Azoarcus sp. KH32C: one gene and its partner. The protein of the gene in region 1 interacts with the protein of each later gene in a pairwise test. Links are inferred from orthologs where the notes say so. Each region holds a gene or a part of one and is shown on either strand. Other genes may lie near its edges.

Evidence for each region.
Region 2: the proteins of AZKH_RS02340 (region 1) and kdsB interact in binary tests that used the Escherichia coli proteins (3 or more experiments, as listed by UniProt). The link is inferred for Azoarcus sp. KH32C from one-to-one orthologs.

Annotation. Positions count from the first base shown.
Region 1 is NC_020516.1:526,525-538,361, reverse strand. What follows is about bases 2,657-5,558. They hold AZKH_RS02340 (TetR/AcrR family transcriptional regulator), read left to right. Parts: upstream 2,657-3,740; coding sequence 3,741-4,376; downstream 4,377-5,558. Other genes in these bases: AZKH_RS02330 (ABC transporter ATP-binding protein), read right to left, coding at 5,488-5,558; AZKH_RS02335 (MDR family oxidoreductase), read left to right, coding at 4,431-5,414; AZKH_RS02345 (DUF1992 domain-containing protein), read right to left, coding at 3,321-3,635; AZKH_RS02350 (ABC transporter permease), read left to right, coding at 2,657-3,306. Also shown: AZKH_RS02370 (ferredoxin), read left to right, coding at 1-214; AZKH_RS02365 (alpha/beta hydrolase), read left to right, coding at 211-858; AZKH_RS02360 (glutathione S-transferase), read left to right, coding at 886-1,497; AZKH_RS02355 (ATP-binding cassette domain-containing protein), read left to right, coding at 1,512-2,504; more of AZKH_RS02350, read left to right, coding at 2,509-2,656; more of AZKH_RS02330, read right to left, coding at 5,559-6,561; AZKH_RS02325 (iron ABC transporter permease), read right to left, coding at 6,554-8,293; AZKH_RS02320 (ABC transporter substrate-binding protein), read right to left, coding at 8,290-9,384; AZKH_RS02315 (TerC family protein), read left to right, coding at 9,566-10,309; AZKH_RS02310 (universal stress protein), read left to right, coding at 10,321-10,761; AZKH_RS02305 (bacterioferritin), read left to right, coding at 10,864-11,322; AZKH_RS02300 (SagB/ThcOx family dehydrogenase), read right to left, coding at 11,335-11,837. UniProt on the Escherichia coli protein: Involved in response to both electrophiles and reactive chlorine species (RCS). Represses the transcription of the nemRA-gloA operon by binding to the NemR box.
Region 2 is NC_020516.1:3,619,954-3,631,817, forward strand. The notes cover bases 2,999-5,927. They hold kdsB (3-deoxy-manno-octulosonate cytidylyltransferase), read right to left. Parts: upstream 4,887-5,927; coding sequence 4,110-4,886; downstream 2,999-4,109. Other genes in these bases: AZKH_RS16040 (6-phosphofructokinase), read right to left, coding at 2,999-3,310; adk (adenylate kinase), read right to left, coding at 3,393-4,046; AZKH_RS16055 (Trm112 family protein), read right to left, coding at 4,889-5,080; lpxK (tetraacyldisaccharide 4'-kinase), read right to left, coding at 5,061-5,927. Outside these bases: murein biosynthesis integral membrane protein MurJ, read left to right, coding at 1-1,328; AZKH_RS16035 (YbhB/YbcL family Raf kinase inhibitor-like protein), read left to right, coding at 1,416-2,045; more of AZKH_RS16040, read right to left, coding at 2,054-2,998; more of lpxK, read right to left, coding at 5,928-6,074; AZKH_RS16065 (biopolymer transporter ExbD), read right to left, coding at 6,113-6,532; AZKH_RS16070 (MotA/TolQ/ExbB proton channel family protein), read right to left, coding at 6,544-7,155; xseA (exodeoxyribonuclease VII large subunit), read left to right, coding at 7,460-8,836; AZKH_RS16080 (superoxide dismutase), read left to right, coding at 8,993-9,580; AZKH_RS16085 (sulfate ABC transporter substrate-binding protein), read left to right, coding at 9,751-10,761; AZKH_RS16090 (alpha/beta hydrolase), read left to right, coding at 10,789-11,472; AZKH_RS27320 (hypothetical protein), read left to right, coding at 11,602-11,781. UniProt on the Escherichia coli protein: Activates KDO (a required 8-carbon sugar) for incorporation into bacterial lipopolysaccharide in Gram-negative bacteria.

The DNA of each region.
Region 1 (11,837 bases):
CCGCATCGGCGCGCTCGGCCTGAAGGGCCGCGGCAAGATCCGCATCAACAAGGCGGGCTGCCTCGACCGCTGCGACGAGGGGCCGGTGCTCGTCGTGTATCCGGACAACGTCTGGTACACCTACGTCGACCAGGAGGACATCGAGGAGATCATCCAGGAGCATCTCGTCCATGGCCGCATCGTGACCCGCCTGCGCCTCCCGGATAATCCATGACCCGCCCGCAGCCCACCGAATCCGTCCTGCTGCGCGGGCCCGACGGAGCCATCGACGCGCTGATCGACACGCCCGAGACCGTGCGCGGCATCGCGCTGGTCTGCCATCCGCACCCGCTGTTCGGCGGCGCCAACACCAACAAGATCGCCCACACGCTCGCGCGCAGCCTGCGCGAGCTCGGCTACGCGGTCGTGCGCCCGAACTTCCGCGGCGTCGGCAAGAGCGAAGGCGCGCACGACAACGGCGGGGCCGAGACCGAGGACATGCTGTCGGTGATCGCCTGGGCGCAGTCGCGCTGGGGCTGCCTGCCGCTCGCGCTCGGCGGCTTTTCGTTCGGCGCCTACGTGCAGACGCGCGTCGCCGCCCGCCTCGGCGACGGCGTGATGGCGCCGCAGCGCATCGTGCTCGTTGGCACCGCCGCGGGCGACGTGACCGGGGCGCGCAGCTACTCGACCGGCGCGGTACCGAAGGACACGCTGGTGATCCACGGCGAGATCGACGAGACGGTCGCGCTCGCGAACGTGCTCGACTGGGCACGGCCGCAGGAGCTGCCCGTCGTCGTCGTGCCGGGCGCCGACCACTTCTTCCACGGCAAGCTGCACCTGATCCGCGACATCATCCGCCGCAACTGGGACCCGCTCTGAGCGCACCGTCCCCCACAGGAGATCTGCATGAAGCTGTTCGCCTCGCTCACCAGCGCCTACGCACGCAAGATCCGCATCATCCTCGCCGAGAAGGGCCTGCCGTTCGAACTCGTGGTCGATTCGCCGTGGGAGGCGAACACCCGGATCCCGACCGTGAACCCGCTCGGCAAGGTGCCGGCGCTGGTCACGGACGACGGCGAAGTGTTCTTCGATTCGCCGGTGATCGCCGGCTACGTTGAGACGCTGGGCGCCGCACCGGCGCTGATCCCGCAGGATCCGCTCGAAGCGGTGCGGGTGCGCCAGTTCGAAGCGCTCGCCGACGGCGTGATCGACGCGGCAGTGCTCGCGGTGCTTGAATCGCGACGCCCGACCGGCCAACGCAGCGACATGGAGATCGACCGCCAGATCGAGAAGGTCGACCGCAGCGTCGACGAACTTGAGCGGCGCGCCGCCGGCCGCGAGTGGCTGCACGGCGACGCGATGAGCCTCGCCGACATCTCGGTCGCGGTCGCGCTCGGCTACCTCGACCTGCGCTTCCCGGATCACGAATGGCGCAGCACCCATCCGGCGCTGGCGGCGCTCGCCGAGCGCATGTTCGCGCGCCCGAGCTTCGCCACCACCAAGCCGCCGGTCAGCTGAGCGTCGTGCGCAGCATGCCGGACGACCTCGCGGCGGGCGCACGCGGCGTCGCACAGACCACGCCACTCGTGATCCGCGGGCTGCACAAGTCCTACGGCACGAAGGAAGTCGTCGCCGGCATCGACCTCACGCTCGCGGCCGGCGAGTGCTTCACGCTGCTCGGCCCCAACGGCGCCGGCAAGACGACAACGCTGCGCTGCGCGCTCGGGCTGACGACGCCCTCGGCGGGCGAGATCCTTCTGGCCGGGCTGCCGGTTCCGGCACGGGCGCGCGAGGCGCGGATGCGCGTCGGCGTCGTGCCGCAGCAGGACAACCTCGATCCGGATTTCACCTGCGCCGAGAACCTGCTCGTCTACGGCCGCTACTTCGGGCTCGACGACGCGACGATCAAGGGACGCATCCCCGAGCTGCTCGCCTTCGCCGGCCTCGAGGGCAAGCGCGACGCGCGCATCCAGACGCTCTCCGGCGGTATGAAGCGGCGCCTGACGCTCGCCCGCGCACTCGTCAATCGCCCGGAATTGCTGATCCTCGACGAACCGACGACGGGCCTCGACCCGCAGGCGCGACACCTGATCTGGGATCGCCTCAAGCAGCTGATCCGCGCCGGCACGACGGTGCTGCTGACGACGCATTTCATGGACGAGGCCGAGCGTCTCGGCGACCGGCTCGCGATCCTCGACAATGGCCGCATGCTCACCGAAGGCAGCCCGCGCGAGGTGATCGCCGCGCAGATCGAACCGCAGGTCGTCGAGGTCTATGGCGACTGGAACGGCAGCGGCGCGAACGGCCTGAGCGGTGTCAGCGGCGCGCAGGCCTGGGCCGAGGCACACGCGGGGAGCTTCTCGCGCCGCTATGAGGTCAGCGGCGAGACGGCCTTCTGCTACCTCGACGACGCCGCACCGCTGCTCGCACATCTCGCCGAACAACCCGGCCTGCGCTACCTGCGCCGGCCGGCGAACCTCGAAGACGTGTTCCTGAAACTCACCGGGCGCGAACTGCGCGACTGAGACGATGACCACGGCCCTGCTCTCCTCGCTGCTCCACCCCCCGCGCGTGTCGCGCCGCTTCCTGCCGGTGTGGCGGCGCAACTTCATGGTCTGGCGCAAGCTCGCGCTGCCCTCGGTGCTGGGCAATCTCGCCGATCCGATGATCTACCTCTTCGGCCTGGGCTTCGGCATCGGCATGCTGGTGCCCAAGATCGGCGGCGTGTCCTACATCAGCTTCCTCGCCGCCGGCATGGTGTGCTCTTCGACGATGAACAGTGCCTCCTTCGAGGTGCTGTACTCGGGCTTCTCGCGCATGCACGTGCAGAAGACCTGGGAGGCGATCATGAACGCGCCGGTCGAGCTCGACGACGTGGTGTTCGCCGAGCTCGTGTGGGCGGCGTCGAAGTCGCTGCTGTCCGGCCTCGCGATCCTCGTCGTGATCTCCGCCTTCGGCCTGGTCGATGTGCGCTACGTGCTGTGGCTGCCGCCGCTGGTGTTCCTGGTCGGCCTGAGCTTCGGTGCCGTGGGACTGGTGATCACCGCGCTCGCGCCGAGCTACGACTTCTTCATGTACTACTTCACGCTCTTCATCACACCGATGACGCTGATCTCGGGCGTGTTCTTCCCGGCCGAACAACTCCCGGCCGCGGTGCAGCTCGTCGCCCAGGCGCTGCCGCTCGCCCACGCGATCGCGCTGGCGCGCCCGCTCCTGCTCGGCGAGATCCCGCACGACATCGCGCTGCACCTGGCGGTGCTGGTCGCGTACGGCGTGACGGGATTCTGGATCGCGCTCGGGCTGACGCGGCGACGCCTCCTCAGCTGAGCCTCAGCTGAGCCTCAGCGCCGCCGCAGGCTCCCCAGCGTCGCGATCAGATATCCCAGCCGCCGGCGCACGCGCTCGCGTTCGTCCTCGCCGGATTGCGCCTCGGCGAGCTGCTGGCGCAGGCTCGCGATTTCCTTGCGCAGCAGCACTTCCTGCGGCACGAAGCCGGCGTTCTTGAGGATGTGGTTGGCCATGCGCTGCTCGGGCGACACGAAGGGGTCGTCGTCGAACACCAGCGGGCGGCCCGCGCCCGGCAGGTGATCCAATTCTCCGCGCTTGATCGCGTCCGAGATGCGCTGCTCGGCGAGGATGTCGAAGAGGGAAGCCATGTCTTGGAATGATACTGCGGCGGGCAGGCTAGAGCTTCGACCGGGGGCGTCGAGGATCGCTCCCTCGTCCTTGAGATTAATAGACACCTGGTCTAATATCGATCGATGGATCAGCCCGGCTCCCTCCCCCGTCGTCCGCGCGGCCGCCCGCCGCGCAACGGCCATAGCTACGCCGACACGCGCGAACTGCTGATCCGCCGCGGCACCGAGCTCCTCACCGAGCGCGGGGTCAGCGCGACGGCGCTCGACGAGGTGCTGAAGTCGGTCGGCGTGCCAAAGGGGTCTTTTTATCACTACTTCCCGAGCAAGGACGCCTTCGTGCTCGCGACGCTGGATTCCTACGCGGCCTACCTGCTGTGCAAGCTCGACCGCCACCTGCGCGACGCGAGCCTCGCCCCGCTTGCGCGCCTGCAGTCTTTCGTCGACGACGCCTGCTCCGGCGTGGAGCGCCACGCCTTCGCGCGTGGATGCCTCGTCGGCAACCTCGGTCAGGAAGTCGGCTGTCTGGACGCAGAGATCCGGCAGCGGCTGGAGGAGATCTTCCTGACGTGGGAAGCGCGCGTCGCCGACTGCCTGCAGGCCGCAGTCAGCGCCGGCGAACTGCCCGCGGGCGCCGACTGCGCGGGCCTGTCGCACGCGTTCTGGATCGGCTGGGAAGGCGCGATCCTGCGTGCGCGGCTGATGCGCTCGACTGAGCCGATGCGCGCGTTCTTCCGGTTTTTCACGGCGGCATTGCGCTGATTTTTTGTACCTATTTTTAGGTAGTTAGTCTAATTAACCGGCAAGGAGAAGACGATGTTCCAGGGCATTCTGATCACCAAGGACGAAGCGGGCTACCAGGCCCGGCTGCAGGCCATCGACGAGGCCGTGCTGCCGGAAGGCGACGTGACGGTGCGCGTCGCGTGGTCGACGCTGAACTACAAGGACGGACTCGCGATCACCGGGCGCTCACCGGTCGTTCGGCGCTTCCCGATGATCCCCGGCATTGACTTCGCGGGCACGGTCGAAAGCAGCAGCCATCCGGCGTGGAAGGCGGGCGATCAGGTCGTGCTCAACGGCTGGGGCGTCGGCGAAGTGCATTGCGGCGGCCTCGCGGAAGTCGCGCGCGTGAAAGGCGACTGGCTCGTGCGCCTGCCGGCGGTCTTCACGACGCGCCAGGCGATGGCGATCGGCACGGCGGGCTACACGGCGATGCTGTGCGTGCTCGCGCTCGAGAAGCACGGCATCCGGCCGGGCGACGGCGAGATCCTCGTCACCGGCGCGAACGGCGGGGTCGGCAGCGTCGCGATCGCGCTGCTCGCGAAACTCGGCTACACGGTCGTCGCCTCCACCGGCCGCGTCGCCGAATCCGACTACCTGACCGGCCTCGGCGCCGCGAGCGTGATCGACCGCAAGGAGCTGTCTGAGCCCGGCAAGCCGATCGGCAAGGAACGCTGGGCGGGCGTCATCGATACCGTCGGCAGCCACACGCTGGTGAATGCCTGCGCGACGACGCGCTACCGCGGTGCGGTCGCGGCCTGCGGACTCGCGGGCGGCATGGACTTCCCGGCCACGGTCGCGCCCTTCATCCTGCGCGGCGTGACGCTCTACGGCATTGATAGCGTGATGGCGCCGCAACCCGTGCGCCAGGAAGCCTGGGAGCGGCTCGCGCGCGATCTCGACGCTTCGAAGCTCGACGCGATCACGAGCGAGATCGCACTCGCCGACGCCACTTCGGTCGCCGAAAAGCTGCTCGCGGGGCAAGTGCGCGGGCGCGTCGTCGTGAAAATCGGCGGCTGACGCGGCGATGGATACGGCCAACCGGTCGCGGCATTGCTGATGCCACGACCGGAATGGCCGCACGCTACGGGGATCAGGCGGCCGCCTGTTCCGGGAACACCCACACGTCCTCGGGCGCGAGCTCCAGCCAATGCTCGCCGTCGGCGAGCGGGCGCGGACCGAAGGCGCGCACGCGGATGCTGTCCTGGTGGAAGAGATGCTCCCAGCGGTCGCCGAGGAACATCGAAGTCACGAGCGGCAGGCGAATCCGGTTGTCGCCCGGGCCTTCGGCGACGCGCACGCGCTCCAGCCGGATCATGCCCGTGCATTTCGTACCGCTCTTCAGTGTACCGCGCGCCTGCCCGCGCAACTTCCAGCCCGCGCCGGCGAGCACCGCGGTGCCGTTCGTGACTTCGGCGACTTCACCCGCGATGCGGTTGTTGCTGCCCATGAAGTCCGCCGTGAACAGCGTCTGCGGATTGCCGTACATCTCCTGCGGCGTGCCCTGCTGCTCGATGCGGCCTTGTGAGAGCAGCAGGATGCGGTCCGACATCGCCATCGCCTCGCCCTGGTCGTGCGTGACGACCAGCGCCGACAGCTCCAGCTCGAGGATCAACTCGCGCAGCCAGGCGCGTGCTTCCTCGCGCAGTTTGGCGTCGAGGTTGGAGAGCGGCTCATCCATCAGGATCACCGGCGGGTTGTAGACCAGTGCGCGGGCGATCGCGACGCGCTGCTGCTGGCCGCCCGAGAGCTGGTGCGGGAAGCGCTCGGCGAGATGGCCGAGGCCGAGGTTCTTCAGCGCGGACGTGACCTTCGGCGCGATCTCGCTCGACGAGACCTTGCGCAGCTTGAGGCCATAGGCGACGTTGTCGAACACCGTCTTGTGCGGCCACAGCGCGTAGGACTGGAAGACCAGGCCCAGGTTGCGCTTTTCGGCCGGCAACTCGAAGCCGGTCGCACCGTCGAACACGGCCTTGTCGTCGATGCGGATACGGCCCTTGTGCGGCGCTTCCAGCCCGGCAACGGCCCGCAGCAGCGTCGTCTTGCCGCTACCCGAAGGCCCCAGCAGCGACACCACTTCGCCGCGCTTCAACTGCATCGACACGCCCTTGAGGATGGCGTTGTCACCGTAGGAGAGGTGCAGGTCCTCGACATTCAGCTTAATCATGAAGTTTCACTCCAAACCGCAGCGCGACGGCGAGGCCCACCCCGACCAGCGCGACGTTGATGACGGACAGGGCGGCAACGATGTCGCTTGCGCCGGTGGCCCACAGGGAGACGAGCAGCGAACCGATCACTTCGGTCCCCGGCGCCAGCAGATACACGCCGGTCGAGTACTCGCGCTCGAAGATCATGAACACCAGCAGCCACGCGCCCATCAGACCGTAACGGATCAGCGGCAGCGTCACGTGGCGGCTCACCTGGCCCCGCGTCGCGCCGACGCTGCGGGCCGCTTCCTCCAACTCGGGTCCGACCTGCAGCAGCGAACTCGACACGAGGCGCATGCCGTAGGCGAGCCAGACCACCGAGTAGGCGAGCCACACGCTGACCATGGTCGAGCGCAGCGGCGCGAACGGCGGGAAGAACAGGAACACCCACAGGAAGGCGAGACCGGCGAGCAGCCCGGGCACGGCGCGCGGCACGAGCACCAGGTAATCGACGAAACGCGTCCAGCCGTCGGCCTTGCGGTGCGTCGCGAGGCCCAGCGCGGTGTAGCAGACGACGGCCAGCGCGCCGCCGATGACGCCGATCAGCACGGTGTTGATGATCCCGCGCACCAGGGCCGGCTGCTCGAACACTTCGCGGAAGTGATCCAGCGTCAGCACCTCCATCAGGTTCACGCCCTCGCCCCAGAAGGACACGAAAGCCCGCAGCGTGATGCCCGACAGCGGCACGAACACCGTCAGGAAGAGCCACAGGCCGAGGATCGCGACCGCGACCCAGCGCCAGGCGCCCAGCGGCAGCGGACGCTGACGTCCGGCCTTGCCCTTCACGGCGACGAACTTCGAGGCGCCGCGCAGCAGGTAGCGCTGCAGCATCACCAGCGGGAAGGTCACCGCGATCAGACACACGGCGACCGCGGCCATCAGGTGGTAGGACGGCGTGCCGAGCTTGTTCGTGAGCTTGTAGAGGTAGGTCGCGAGCACGAGGTGGCCCTCGGGGTCGCCCAGCACCAGCGGCAGGCCGAAGATCTCGAAGCCGAGGAAGAACACCAGCACGCCCGAGAACAGCACCGCCGGCGTGACCATCGGCAGGCTGACGTCACGCGCGACCCGCAGCGGGCTCGCGCCGGCCATGCGCGCCGCCTCTTCGACGTCCGAGCCCAGGCTCTTCAAGGCGGACGCCGAGTACAGATACACGTGCGGCACGTGGGTCAGGCCGGCGATGATCGCGATGCCGGTGAGCGAATAGACGTTCCACGGCACGCCGCCGAAGATCCCGTTGAACCACACCGAGTAGAAGCCCACCGGGCCGGCGGCGACGACGTAGCCGAACGCCAGCACCATCGGCGACACGAACACCGGCACCAGCAGCAGCGGCTCGATCCAGGTGCGTCCGGGCAGGTCCGTGCGCACCATCATGAAGGCCAGCACGCCGCCCATCGGCACGGCGATCAGCGCCATGCCGAGCGCGATCACGAGCGAGTTGCGGAAGGCGATCCAGAAGTCCGAATCGGCAAAGATGAACTCGAAGGCGCCGAGCCCGAAGTGCTTGGCCGGCGCGAAGAAGGGCGCGTCGAGCAGGCTCTGGAACAGGATCAGGCCGAGGGGCAGGAACACCAGCAGCGCGGTAAGCCCGATCACCGCATAGCGCGGAAATCCGCCGCTACGCGCCGGCCGCCGCGGAGCGGCCGGTGCGGTCCCCGCGACCATGGTCGGTTGAGCGGGGGTAGACATCATTTCGTTCCCTTGACGGCGGACTGCCACTGCTTCAGGAAGTCGAGGCGCTTGGCCGGATCGAGGTAGGTCAGCAGCGACGGGTTGACCGGCACCGGCTTGAGGCTCGCGCCGAGCGTCTTCTGCAGGCCGGCCGCGGTGACTTCGCCTTCGACGTCGCTACGGATCGAGCCGAGGTCGGACTGGTTGGCGATGATCTTCTGCCCGCGCTGCGACAGCAGGTAGTCCAGCCACAGCTTGGCGGCGTTCGGGTTCTTCGCGCTCTTCGAGATGAACATCACGCGCGACAGCACCAGGGTGTAGTCCTTGGGCATCACGACGCCGATGCTCGGATCCTTCTTCGCGCGCAGGATCGCGTAGGTGCCGATCAGGTTGTAGGCGAGCAGGTTCTCGCCCGACGAGAGGCGCTCCATCATCGTGCCCGAGCTCGACTGGAAGCGCGCGCCGACATTGCCGAAGGCCTTGGGCACGTCCCAGAAGTTCGGATTGGCCTTGACGTCCTGCGTGACCATCATGAAGCCGACGCCGGACTTCTCGATGTCGTAGGACGTGACCTTGCCCTTGAAGCGCTCGACGTTGGCATTGAGCATCGTCACCAGTTCGGCGTGCGACTGCGGCACCTCCTCGGGCTTGAGCAGGCGCTTGTTGTAGGCGAAGACGATCGGCTCATAGGTGATGCCGTAGGCTTCGTTCTTCCACACCGACCAGTCGGGCAGCTTGGGGATTTCGGGCGAGGCGTAGGTGAGCGCGTAGCCGTCGCCGACAAGCTTCACCTGCAGGTCCATCGACGAGCTCCAGACCACGTCGGCCGAGCCCGCGCCTGCCGCCTGTTCGCTGATCACGCGGTTGTAGACCTCGGTCGTGTTCATGTCGCTGTACTCGACCGTGACGCCCGGGTAGAGCGCCTGGAAGTCCTTCATCAGCGGCGCGACGGCATTGGTGTCGGTCGCGCCATAGACTACGACCTTGCCTTCCTTCTTGGCCGCGTCGACGATCTTCGAATAGTCGGCGGGGTAGCCGGCAGGCACTTGGGCAAAAGCTGCGCACGCGGTTCCGAACACAACGACGCCAAGCAAGCGGTTCAGGGGTTTCATCTAGGGTCTCCTCGGTCTGTGAAATTGGCTGCGGCTTGCCGGCTTCTTGAATCCGGGCGCTTCGCCACGGTCGCAAGGTTGGGCCAGGAAGCTTTCAATTTGCCTTCAGTGCCGGGAGCGCAGATCTTTGCGACAATGGGGGGCGCGGCCGCTTGGTTGCGCCATGAATGGAGATTTGCCCGTGCTTGAAACGATGATGAGCGGCGCCTTCTGGGTGTCGGTCGCACAAATCATCGCCATCGACATCCTGCTCGGCGGCGACAACGCCGTCGTGATCGCGCTCGCGTGCCGCAAGCTGCCCGATCACCAACGCAACAAGGGCATCGCCTGGGGCGTGGTCGGGGCGATCGCGCTGCGCGTCGCGATGATCTTCTTCGCGCTGCAGCTCCTCGCGCTGCCCTTCCTGAAGATCGTCGGCGGACTCCTGCTGCTGTGGATCGGCGTCAAGCTGATGCAGCCCGAGGACGACGACGGACACGGCAGCATCGAAGGCAGCACGAATCTGCTCGGCGCGATCAGGACCATCGTCGTCGCCGACGCCGTGATGAGCCTCGACAACGTCATCGCCGTCGCCGGCGCCGCGAAGGGCGACCTGATGCTGGTGATCTTCGGCATCGTCGTCAGCATCCCGATCATCGTTTGGGGCAGCAAAGTCGTGCTCAAGCTGATGGACCGCTTCCCGGTCGTGATCACCTTCGGCGCAGCACTCCTCGGCTGGATCGCCGGCGGCATGCTGGTCGGCGACGCGGCGCTTGAGGACATCGTCGACGACGCGCCGGGCTGGCTGCATTACGCGACCTCGGTCGTCGGCGCGCTGGTCGTCGTCGCCGTCGGTGCGTGGATCGCGAGACGCCAGGCCGAGGAGGCGCCGCTCGTCGACCTCGCCGTCGAAAATCCCAGCCCCCCCCGCCCGCGCGGCCAGTAAGGGAGATCACGATGCTGAAGATCCTGGTACCGATCGATGGCTCGGACAACAGCAACCGGGCACTCGACCACCTGCTGACGCTGCGCGCCAACGGCAGCGCGCTCGACATCCATCTGCTCAACGTGCAGATCCCGATCGACTCCGGCCACGCGCGCATGTTCGTGAGCCACGACGACATCGAATCCTGGCACCGCGACGAAGGCCTGAAGGCGCTCGCCGGGGCCCGCGCCCGACTCGACGCGGCGGGCATCCCCTACACCCACCACATCGCCGTCGGCCACGTCGCGGACACCATCGTCCGTTTCGCCAACGAACATCATTTCGACAAGATCCTGATGGGCACGCACGGTCACGGCGGGCTGCTGCAGACGCTCCTCGGCTCGGTCGCGAAGGCCGTGCTGGAGCGCTCGCCGATCCCCGTGACCCTCGTCAAGCCCGACGCCAAAGGCTGACCCGCCGGCCGCCGCGCTCCCGGCAGCGGCGGCAGCCATGAACTACAGTGAAGCGAGGCTGTTTTCCTCAAAGGGGGAATCAAACGGCACAGGAGACTCGCCATGGCGGAACTCGACAAGGCGCAAACAGTGGCGGCGCTGAACCGCATCCTCGAAGCGGAGCTGGCTGGCGTCGTGCGCTACACCCACTACTCCTTCCTCGTCTTCGGCTTCGGCCGCATCCCGATCGTGTCCTGGCTCAACGCCCAGGCCGACGAATCGCTGATGCACGCGCGCGCGGCCGGCGAATGGATCACGGCGCTCGGCGCCTATCCCTCGCTCGCCATCGGCCCGCTGCTCGACTCGCACCAGCACGACATCGGCGCGATGCTGCGCGAATCGCTCGAATCCGAACGCGCCGCGTTGAATCTCTATCGCGATCTGCTCAAGCTCGTCGCCGACCGCTCGGTGGCGCTCGAGGAGTACGCGCGCGACATGATCCGCATCGAAGAAACCCACCTCGCCGAAGTCGACAAGATGCTGCGCAAGCCGGGCGACTTGCAGGCGTATTCGCCGAGATAGCCTCGGACGGCGCTAGTACGGCGGCAGCGACGTGAGCCGCCGGTCCTCGACCGGCCCGCCGACCGTGAAGTGGTAAAGGCTCTGCCACTCTTCGCCGGCAAGGCCCAGCAGCTCGTGCATCGCGTCGTCGAAGAAGCAGCCGATGCCGGTGCCGCGCAGGCCGGCGGCTTCGGCTTCGAGGTACAGCATGTGGCCGACCATGCCGCATTCGCGATAGAGCTGCGGATAGCGCCACGCCTCGCGCTTTGCGAGCCCGAAGCGCGCCAGCATGCCGAGCGCGAAGCAGGACTCGGCCGCGATCTCCTGGTGGCAGGACACGAGTTGCGCCGACGCGCGCAGGTCGTAGGGAATCAGCAGGTAAAGCGGCAGATGGTCCGGGCCGACCTTGGCCCACACCCAGTCCTCGCGCAGCGCCGCGCGCAGTTCGTCGAGCGCGGCCGGATCGCGCAGCAGCATGTAGAGCCCCGGATCCAGCCCGGTCACGCGGTGCACGAACATCGCCAGATGCACCTGCG
Region 2 (11,864 bases), 3.1 Mb from region 1 along the record:
AATACAAGAACCGGCGCGGCCCCGACGAGACGCATCATCTCCTCAATCGCGTCGCGACCGCCCTGTCGCTGGTCGTGGCACTGGTGTCGCTCGCCGGAATCGTCGCGACGCCACTGATCATCCAGGTGACGGCGCCCGGCTACACGGACGAGCCGAACAAGTTCGCACTGACGGTCGAACTCACGCGCATCATGTTCCCGTACATCCTGTTCATGTCGCTCGTGGCCCTGGCCGGCGGCGTACTCAATACATGGAGCCGATTCGCGATTCCGGCTGTCACGCCGGTGCTGCTCAACCTTTCGTTCATCGTAATGGCGCTGTTCGCGGTGCCCTACTTCGACCCGCCGGTGATTGCACTCGCTTGGGCGGTGATCATAGGCGGAGCGCTGCAACTCGCCCTCCAGCTATGGCCCCTCGCCCGCATCGGCATGATGCCGCGCTTCGAGCTGAAGTTGGACGACCCCGGCGTCCGCCGCGTCGGCAAGTTGATGCTGCCGGCCATCCTGGGCGTTTCGGTGAGCCAGATCTCGCTGATCATCAATACGATCTTTGCGTCTTTCCTTCCGACGGGAAGCGTGTCCTGGCTGTACTACGCCGACCGACTGATGGAATTCCCCTCCGGACTGCTGGGCGCGGCCCTCGGGACGATCCTGCTGCCGAGCCTGTCGAAGCTCCATGCGGACGAGCAGCCCGAGGCATTTTCGTCGCTGCTCGACTGGGGCATGCGCCTGACCTTGATGTTGACGCTGCCGGCAGCCCTGGCACTGGCGATCCTTGCAGTGCCGCTGATCTCGACGCTATTCCAGCACGGAGCCTTCGGCGCCGACGACGTACTCCAGACACGGACCGCGCTGGTCGCCTACAGTGTCGGGCTGACGGGATTGATCATGGTGAAGATCCTGGCGCCAGGCTTCTACGCCCGCCAAGACATTCGCACGCCGGTCAAGATCGCCCTCGTCACACTCGCCGCCACGCAGACGATGAACCTCGCGTTCGTCGGTCCGCTGAAGCATGCGGGACTGGCCCTGTCGATCGGGTTGGCGTCGATGCTCAATGCGGGCCTGCTATTCCGAGGGCTGCGACGACGCGGGGTATATCGGCCGATGGCGGGATGGGGCGCCTTCGGCCTGCGCCTGTTCGCTGCACTGACCGTGCTTGCGGCCGTGCTCTGGTTCGGCATGGGCAGCGAGGCGTCCTGGCTCGACCAGGGATCGATGGCGCGCGTGCTACGACTGTCGGCGATCGTCGCCGCCGGTATCGGAGCCTACTTCGCCATGCTGTATGCAACGGGATTCCGGCCCGGGGATTTCCGCCGTCGCGCAGCCTGAATAACGGCGGCGCAAGCCGCGCCGCCGCACTACAATTGAAGCCGATTCGAACACCTTCACGGACGGACACTAGAGGAGTCGAGCGGCATGAAATTGACCAGTCAAAGCTTCGTCGACGGCGCGCGCATTCCCGGCGAGTTCGCATTCTGCATCCCGGCATCCGAGGGACATGTTTGCCTCGGCAGCAATCGCAATCCGCATCTCGCCTGGTCCGGCGCACCCGAGGGGACACGTTCGTTCGCGCTCGTCTGCCATGACCCGGACGTGCCGAGCCGAGGGGACGACGTGAATCAGGAGGGCCGCAGCGTGCCGACGAGCCTGCCGCGCGTGGATTTCTTCCACTGGGTAGCCGTCAATCTGCCGGCGGATCTGCGGGAAATCGGCGCCGGCAGCTTTTCGCAGGAAGTCGTTCCGGCAGGGAAACCCGGCCCTGAAGGCCCGCTCGGCAGTTGCCAAGGGATCAACGATTACACGGCCTGGTTTGCCAACGACGAGTCAATGCGCGGCAACTATTACGGTTACGACGGCCCCTGCCCGCCGTGGAACGACGAACTGCTCCACCATTACGTCTTCACGCTGTACGCGCTGGACATCGATCACTGTGCACTGGAGGCACCGTTCACCGGCGCACAGGTGCGAAATGCGATCGCCGGACACGTGCTCGCCGAAGCGCACCTGACCGGGACCTACACACTGAATCCGGCCCTCGCCGACTGACGCAGACGTCAAGGGCGATACGGCGGCAACGCGCGCTTCACGCCCGGTAGCTCGAAGCGCGCGTAATCCGGCAGACCGGCGCGAAAGGCCGGGGAGATTTCGCCCTCGATCAGCGGCCTCAAGTACGTCAGGGCCGCATCGGTGACATGCAGGCCGTCGGCACGGATGAATGCCGGCGGCACGCATCGCTCCAGGTTCGCGATCGCGCTAACCGGGACGAGCACGACATCCCACGTGTAAGGCGCGTCGCCCAGGCGCCGTATCGCGGGCATTACACAGTCCTGACCCTGCAGTGCGAAATCCACGGCCGCGGCGCCCACTGCCATCGCGTGAGCGTAATCGGTCGCGGAGACGAGATGCCCGGCTGCGCGCTGCAGGTAGTCCGGGATTGCCCAGTGATGCTTGTAGCCGAGGCGCGCCTGGATCAGCCGAGCGATGCATTGCCCCGCCCCGCCGAGCTGGACGTGGCCCTTGCTGTCATGGTCCTGCTCCATCAACAGCGAACCGTCGCCGCGCCGAATGCCTTCCGAAACCGTGATCGCGCAGTAGCCCAGACGCTCGACCGTCGCCCTCACCGCATCGAGGAAGACATCCTCGTCGAAGGGCACCTCGGGCATCAGAATGATGTGCGGCGGCTCATCCGGGCCGCGGGCAGCGAGCGCGGTCGCCGCGGCAATCCACCCCGCGTTGCGCCCCATGACCTCGAGTACGAACGCGCGCCCTACCCGGCTGGACATCGCGGCCAGATCGAGCCCGGCCTCGAGCATCGCGGTGGCGGCATACTTCGCGGCCGAGCCGAAGCCCGGCGAGCAGTCGCTACCTTCGAGATCGTTGTCGACCGTCTTCGGAATGCCGACACAGACGAGCGGATACCCTCGCGCCCGCGCCGCCGCGGAAATCTTGGCGACGGTATCCATCGAACCGTTGCCGCCGTTGTAGAGAAAGTAGCGAATGTCGTGGGCAGCCAGGACTGCGAAGAGCCGGTCGTATTGCGCAGGGTTGTCCTGTGGCGGATCGAGATCGAAGCGGCAGGAGCCGAAAGCGCCGCCGGGCGTATGGGCAAGCGCCTGCAGGGCATCGGGGGCAAGCCCGGCAGTGTCGACCAGATCCTCGGCCAGCACGCCGAGAATGCCGTGGCGGGCGGCGAGGACCGTTCCGACGACATCCGGACGCCCGCGGGCGGCTTCAATCACGGCCGCGGCACTCGCGTTGATCACCGCAGTGACTCCGCCCGATTGCGCGTAGAGCAGGTTCGCCTTGCTCATCTGGTTCTTCCTGGCAAAAACAAAACGCGGCGAGCAAACGGGGACACCCCGTCGCTCGCCGCGTGATCGCGACGATGCGTACTTACTTCAGCGCGTCGAAGGCGCGGGCGGTGATTTCGTCCACCGCACCGAGGCCCGCAATCTTGCGAACTTTCGGCGCAGCCGCGGCACCCGAGGCAGCCCACTTCGTGTAGTACTCAACCAGCGGCTTGGTCTGCGCGTGGTAAACCTCGAGGCGCTTCTTCACGGTCTCCTCGCTGTCGTCATCACGCTGGATCAGGTCTTCGCCCGTTACGTCATCCTTGCCCGCAACCTTCGGCGGGTTGTACTTGACGTGATAGGTGCGACCGGATGCAACGTGAACACGGCGACCGCTCATGCGCTCGACGATCTCGCTGTCGGGCACGTCGATTTCGAGCACGAAATCGATCGGCACGCCGGCTTCCTTCATCGCGTCGGCCTGCGGGATCGTGCGCGGGAAGCCATCGAACATGTAGCCGGACTTGCAGTCGTCCTGCTGCAGGCGATCCTTCACCAGGCCGATGATGATGTCGTCGGACACGAGGCCACCCGCGTCCATGACCTTCTTGGCCTCGATGCCCAGCGGTGTGCCGGCCTTGACGGCGGCGCGCAGCATGTCACCGGTGGAAATCTGCGGAATACCGAATTTTTCCTTGATGAAGTTGGCTTGCGTGCCCTTACCGGCCCCCGGCGGCCCCAACAGAATCAGTCTCATTTTAGAACCCTCCCGTTATGCGGCCAGCAAGCCGCATCGTTATGTGAAATCAAAGACTAAAACTTACTCGACTCGTTCCTGACGGTCAAACACCGCCCTGACGCGCGCAAGGTCTTCCGGCGTATCGACACCCGCGGCAGGTGCTTCGGCCACCGACAGGACGCGGATGCGGTAGCCGTGCCACAACGCCCGCAGTTGCTCGAGCGCCTCCCATCCCTCCAGCGGCGAAGGCGCGAGCTCGGCGTAACGGCGCAGGAACGCGACCCGGTAAGCGTAGATCCCAATATGCCGCTGCACGGGCAAGCCTTCCGGCACGGAACCGCGATCCGCCGCAAACGCGTCTCTCGGCCAGGGGATCGGTGCCCGGGAAAAATACAGCGCGTGAGCGCGCGCATCGCACACGACTTTCACGACGTTCGCGTTGAAGAACTCGCCCGCGTCGGTGATCAGATGGGCGGCCGTGGCAATCGCCGCATCGGGGTCCGCTGCCAGTGCCTCGGCGACCGCCCGAATCAAGTCCGGATCGATCAGCGGTTCGTCGCCCTGCACGTTTACGACGATTGCATCGTCGGACCACTCGAGCGCCTCAACGACTTCCGCGAGACGGTCCGTTCCGCTCGGGTGGTCGGCACGCGTCATCAGCACATCGGCGCCGGCGACGCGCACGGCGTCGAGCACCCGCTCGTCATCGCTCGCCACCCACACGGACGCTGCACCGGACTTGCGCGCCTGCTCAAGCACCCGCACGACCATCGGCTTGCCGCCGATGTCGGCGAGCGGCTTCCCCGGCAAACGCGTCGAGGCGTAGCGCGCAGGAATGACGACGTTGAAGTCCGCCATGATCAGCGACGCAGCGCGTCCACTTCCTCAGCGGAGAGCTGGCGCGCTTCTTCCGCCAGCATCACGGGGATGCCGTCGCGAATCGCGAATCCGAGGCGATCAGCCTTGCAGACCAACTCCTGCTTGTCCTTGACGAAGTCGAGAGGCCCCTTGCAGAGCGGGCACACGAGGATTTCAAGCAGTCTGGCGTCCATGCGACAGTTTCTCCAGGATGATTTCGGCGGCGCCCGCGGCGATGGTCGCCGTCACGGGAAATTCCCAAGTGTCGGCGGGCGCAAAGGAGGCGCATTTTACCGCATCCTTGCTTGTCAGGATCTTCGCCTCGTCCGGCGCGAAATCGAGATCCGACGAAACGAAGACGTGATGGTCCGGGAAGGGATGCGGCACGACATCGAGACCCATTTCGCCGAGCTGCGCAAAGAACCGTTCGGGACGCCCGATTCCGGCGATCGCGTGAACGCGCTTGCCGACGAACTCCCGCGGAGCGCGACGCTCCCCGGGCTTCCCCAGCATGAGCAGCTCGTGCCCTTCGAGGCGCATCTGGAATGTCGGGCGTTCGTCGATCTGCGCCGCAAGCGACGGGGAAAGCGGCCCGTGAGCGATCACGAGGTCGACCGAGCGCAGGCGCGATACGGGCTCGCGCAAGGGCCCGGCGGGCAGCAGCCGGCAATTGCCGAGAGTGACTTCGTCGACGACGGCAATCTCGATATCCCGCGCCAGCCGGTAATGCTGCAGGCCGTCGTCGGCGACGATCACGTTGCAGTCCGGATGGGCGCGCAGCAATGCCTGCGCCGCCGCGGGACGATCCCGACCCACCGCAAGTGGGCAGCCGGTAATGCGGGCGAGGAGAACCGGCTCGTCGCCATAGAGGGCCGGATCGCCGTCGGGCGGAACAAGGGTGACCCCCTCCACACGTCCGCCGTAGCCGCGACTAACGATACCCGGTGTGTAGCCCGATTCGCGCAGGCGCCGTACGAGCCAGTCCACGACCGGCGTCTTGCCGCTACCGCCGACGGCGATGTTGCCGACGACGATGACCGGAACGGGCAGGCGCACCGAAGCCACGGCGCGCAGACGGAACAAGGCGCGCCGCGCGGCTGCGATCAGTCCGAAAAGCGCGGCAAGCGGCAGCAGTGCGGCCGACGCGAAGCTGCGCGACTGCCAGAACGCGGGGGCCCTGCGGGACATGCCGGAGAACTAGCGCCGCCGCGTGCGCGACGCGGGGCTCACTGCGGAGCCTGGGTGGCGAAGGTGATATGCGGCAGCCCGGCCCGCTGGGCAGCCTGCATCACATCGATGACGCTCTGGTGCGGCGACTTGGCGTCCGCATTGATGACCACGACCGGATCCTTGACTCCGGGAGACGTGGCCTTGCCGAGTGCAGTCGCGATCAGGTTGATGTCCCGCGACCCTACCGGTACACGATTGACGATGACGTCGCCCGCGGCGCTGACCGCGACGATCACCTCGTTCGGTGCTTCTTGCGCGCCGGCCGATTCGGCGGTCGGAAGGTTGATTTCAAGCCCGGCAACCTTGGAATACGAGGTCGTCAGCACCAGAAAGATGATGAGGACCAACATGACGTCGATCAGCGGGATCAGGTTGATCTCGGGCGCCTCGTTACGCCGGTCGCGCTGGAAATTCACGCTGCCCCCGATCAGCTACGGCGTTCGCCGTGGACGACTTCCACCAGCTTGATCGCCTGCTGTTCCATATCGATGACGAAACTGTCGATCAGGGCGCGGAAGTGCCGCCAGAAGATCGTCGACGGGATCGCGATGATCAGTCCGAGACCGGTGCTGTTGAGCGCCGTCGAAATACCCTGGGCCAGGAGCTGCGGGCTGGAGCCGGCCGTTGCGCCCTGCGCAGCGAAGATGTCGATCATGCCGACGATGGTGCCGAAGAGCCCCATCAGCGGGCTGATCGATGCGATGGTGCCGAGCGTCGTCAGGAAGCGCTCCAGTTCGTGGGCGACGGCGCGACCGGTCTCTTCGATCGCCTCCTTCATGACTTCACGGGAGCTGCTGACATTGCGGAGCCCTGCGGCGAGAACGCGGCCCAGCGGGGAATGTGCCTCGACGCGCCCGGCCATGTCGGCGGTGACGCCCTTTTGGCGCAGATCTGTGAGTACCTTGTCGAGCAGGCCGGAGGGAACTACCTTGGACCTGCGCAGAGTCACCGAACGTTCGATGATAAGGGCAACGGCGATGACAGACGCCAGCAGCAGCGGCCAGATCGGCCAGCCAACAGCCTGGATGAGCGCAAACACGCGACAAGACTCCGCAGAGGGAAAAGCGGAACTTTAGCGCCCCGTGTCTTGCAGGGCAATAGGGCACGCAAATGTCATCGCCTCCAGCAAGAATCCACAAAAGCTGTGGATAAGTTTGTGGATTGCTCGTCAAAAAATCCCTAACTCTCTGGCGCAACAAGCATTCCGACGCTTCGATGAAAAATTAGGCAACAAATTAGTTGCATAAAAACAGATACTTATAAAATACCATCGCGAATGAGCGGTTTTCGTCGGAAACAATTGACAAGCCGCCCCGCTTGTGGATTCCGTTACAATCGCGGCCATGCAAAACGACGTATCGATAACTGCCGGCGGAGATTTCGAAGGGCGCGAATTTCAGCGTCCGCTCAGCGTTTCCGCATTGAATCGCCTCGCCCGAGAGACTCTCGAGCGGCGTTTTCCGCTGTTATGGGTGAGCGGAGAAATTTCCAACCTCACGCGCGCTCCATCGGGCCATCTTTACTTCACGTTGAAGGACGAAAACGCGCAGGTTCGCTGCACGATGTGGCGCAACAGGGCCCAGTTGCTGCCCTTCCGTCCGGAAAACGGCATGCATGTCGAGGCACGCGTGCTGGTGTCCCTGTACGAGGTGCGCGGGGACTTCCAGCTCAGCGTCGAGGGCCTGCGGCAGGCCGGCCAGGGAAACCTGTTCGAGGCCTTCCTGCGCTTGAAGGAAAAGCTTGCGGCAGAGGGCCTGTTCGATGTCGCGGCCAAACGCGAGGTGCCCCGTTATCCGCGCCGTATTGGCGTGGTGACGTCGCCCGCGGCCGCAGCCTGGCGCGACGTCCTTGCCGCGCTTTACCGGCGTGCGCCCCAGCTCGAAATCGTGCTGTACCCGGCACCCGTGCAGGGCGACGGGGCCGGTGCCCGGCTTGCCGACGCCCTGCTCGCGGCCTCCGCACGCGCCGCCGGCGACGGCATCGACTTGGTGCTGCTGGTGCGTGGCGGCGGAAGCATCGAGGATCTGTGCGCCTTCAATGACGAGGGCCTGGCGCGCGCGATTCGGGCTTGCGCGGTGCCAGTGATCAGCGGCGTAGGACACGAAACGGATTTCACGATTGCGGACTTCGTCGCAGACGTCCGGGCGGCGACGCCGACGGGCGCCGCAGAGCTTGCCAGTGCGGGGTTTCACGCGGCCGAGGCTCGGCTGGCGGAACTGGAGCGCATCCTTGGTGGCGCGATGCGGCGCCAGCTCAACTCTCATGCGCAGCGTCTGGACCGTGCGGCGCTGCGCTTGCTCCATCCGCGCGAACGGCTGCAACAGGCGCGGGAAAGGCATGAACGGCTGGCAGCACGGCTGAGTGCGGCGATGCATCGCCGGCTGGAACGGCTGCGCGCGCGCCAGGAGATTCTGCGCTTGCGTCTGACGGCCCGGCGACCCGATCTTCGGCGTGACATGGAACGTTGCGCGCGGGCGGCGTCGCGGCTGGCTCAGGCACGCGAAATGCATCTGCGTTTGCGGACGGAGCGACTCGCCACTCTCGCCGCCCATCTGCAGCACCTCGCCCCACAGGCGGTGTTGGCACGGGGCTACAGCATCACACGCGACGCCGAGGGGCGAATCCTGCGTTCAGCTGACGATACCGCCGCGGGCGCGGAGGTTTCGGTGGAACTCGCATCCGGACGGCTCCATGCTATTGTGAATAGCACGGAAGCATGATTGTGCCGACTGCCGTCCGGTTCGCCGGATGGCCTCGGCACGGCTTTACCGTCGCTTCGTCTTCGTTGCGGGATTGCATGGGGAGTTAAAGCCCGACTAGAATGGTCAAGCTTTGACCCCCAACAAACCTACCTCAAACGGAAGGAGAGATAAAAAATGGAACACACGCTGCCCCCCCTGCCCTATTCCAAGGACGCGCTCGCGCCGCACATCTCGGCCGAGACGATGGAATTCCACTACGGCAAGCACCACCAAGCTTACGTCACGAACCTGAACAACCTGATCAAGGGGACCGAGTACGAAAACCTCGACCTCGAAGCGATCGTCAAGAAGGCGCCGGCCGGCGGCGTGTATAACAACTCCGCGCAGGTCTGGAACCACACCTTCTTCTGGAACAGCATGAAGCCGAACGGCGGCGGCGAGCCGACGGGCGCGCTGGGCGATGCGATCAAGGCGAAGTGGGGTTCGTTCGAGGACTTCAAGAAGGCCTTCACGGCCTCCGCTGTCGGCAACTTCGGCTCGGGCTGGACCTGGCTGGTGAAGAAGGCCGACGGCGCCGTCGATATCGTCAACATGGGCGCCGCAGGCACCCCGCTGACGACCGGCGACAAGGCTCTGCTCTGTATCGATGTCTGGGAACACGCCTACTACATCGACTATCGCAATCGTCGTCCTGATTTCGTCGCGACCTTCCTGAACAGCCTGGCAAACTGGGACTTCGCCGCGAAGAATTTCGCCGGCTGAGTCGCAGCACGCTGAGCCGGATCACACGGATCCGGCAGCAAGAACCTCCGCGTCGAAAGACCGGAGGTTTTGTATTTTGTGAATATGCTTTTCTGTTTTTCTTCGTTCAGGTTATAAGCGCGCAACGGTAGATTTTCTCCATCGAATTGCATTCAACGGAGAAAATCAAGATGAAATTCAATCCTCTGCGCCGCGCCCTGCTCGCCGTGGCCCTCACCGCGGGCCTCGCCGGCTTCGCTCACGCCGAAACGACGCTGCTGAACGTCTCGTACGATCCGACGCGCGAGCTCTATCAGGCCTACAATCCCGAATTCGCGAAGTACTGGAAGGCCAAGACCGGCCAGGACGTCACAATCAAGCAGTCGCATGGCGGCTCGGGCAAGCAGGCGCGCGCGGTGATCGACGGACTGGAGGCGGACGTCGTGACGCTCGCGCTCGCCTACGACATCGACGTCATCGCCGAGAAGACGGGGAAGATCCCGGCGAACTGGCAGAAGCGGCTGTCGAACAACAGCGCGCCCTATACCTCGACGATCGTCTTCCTCGTACGCAAGGGCAATCCGAAGGGCATCAAGGACTGGGGCGACCTGGTGAAGCCGGGCGTCGAGGTGATCACGCCGAATCCGAAGACGTCCGGCGGCGCACGCTGGAACTACTTGGCGGCTTGGGGCTATGCGCTGCAGAAACCGGGCGGCAACGACGCGAAGGCGAAGGAGTTCGTGACGGAACTCTTCAAGCATGTGCCGGTGCTCGACTCGGGGGCTCGCGGCGCAACGAACACGTTCGTGCAGCGTGGCATCGGCGATGTGCTGCTCGCGTGGGAGAACGAGGCGATCCTGTCGGTGAACGAGCTCGGGCCGGAGAACTTCGAGATCGTCGTGCCGTCGGTGTCGATTCTCGCCGAGCCGCCGGTGACGGTGGTCGACGGCGTTGCAGCGAAGCGCGGGACGGCGGAGATCGCGAAAGCCTATGTCGATTATCTGTATTCGCCCGCCGGCCAGAAGATCGCCGCGCAGCACTACTACCGTCCGGCAAAGCCTGAACTGGCCGATCCGAAGGACGTGGCGCGCTTCCCGAAGGTGAAGACCTTCACGATCGACAGCCTGTTCGGCGGTTGGGCGAAGACGCAAAAGGCGCACTTCGACGACGGCGGCGTGTTCGACCAGATCTTCGCAAGATAATGGCTAAGGGCACCGGGGAGGACTTCGATGCGACACACGACGCTGATCGTTCCGGGCTTTCATGGCAGCGGCCCCGACCACTGGCAGACCTGGCTGGAGGCGCAGTTGCCGAATGCGCGGCGCGTCGGCGGCATCGACTGGGAGGCGCCGGTGCTGGCGCGCTGGGCGGGCGCCGTGCGTCGGGAGATCGACGAAGCGTCGCACGCGGTGTGGATCGTTGCGCACAGTTTCGGCTGCCTCGCGAGCGTCGTCGCGGCAGCCGATCGCCCCGAGCGGGTCGCAGGAGCGCTGCTGGTGGCCCCCGCCGACCCGGCGCGCTTCGGACCGCTGGGGCTCGCCGAGGAGGCAGCGCACCACGGAGACACGCTCGGCCCATGGCTGCCCTCGGGACAGCTCGGATTCCCATGTGCGGTGATCGCAAGCACCAACGATCCATGGGTGCGGCTGACCGTCGCCGCGTATTGGGCGGATCGCTGGGGGAGCCGTTTCATCAGCATCGGTGCGGCCGGTCACATCAACGTCGATTCCGGCTTCGGGCCGTGGCCGTACTGCCTCGAACTGCTGCAAGGCATGCAGCAGGCGCACGAGGACTTGCCGCTGGGCGCGATCGGCGGTGCCAAGGTGTCGCACAAGGGGCGCCGCAGCGCACTGGCGCGGCTGCGGCACCATACGCGCGCGTCGCTCGAGTCGCAGCGGAATGATGTGGCATAGGACATCCTCTCCCAGGGCTCCGACGACAATCGCGTTCTGGCGAGTCGCAGAACTGCCCGGCGCGAACGCCGGCCTCGGTCGCTTCGTCCAATATCACACGGACTTCGGCTGCGCTGACGGGAAAGCGCGATGAAGACTTTTCTCCGTACCAGTCATGTTTTAGAGGAATCCACCGTGCCCGCGGCACCCGATCCACGCGACGAGGAGGAAAAGGAACGTTACGTGACGCGCCAGTTATGGTGGGCGCTGATCGGACTGATCCTGTTCGCTCTGGTGATGTTCTTGGGTTGGGGCGGCGCGCACGTCTGATTCGCCTTCGCCCGCGAACCAGTTCGCTTCAGTCGGGTCCCCCCCGGCGATGGCTTACCGGAGTTACATCGTGAGCATCGTGC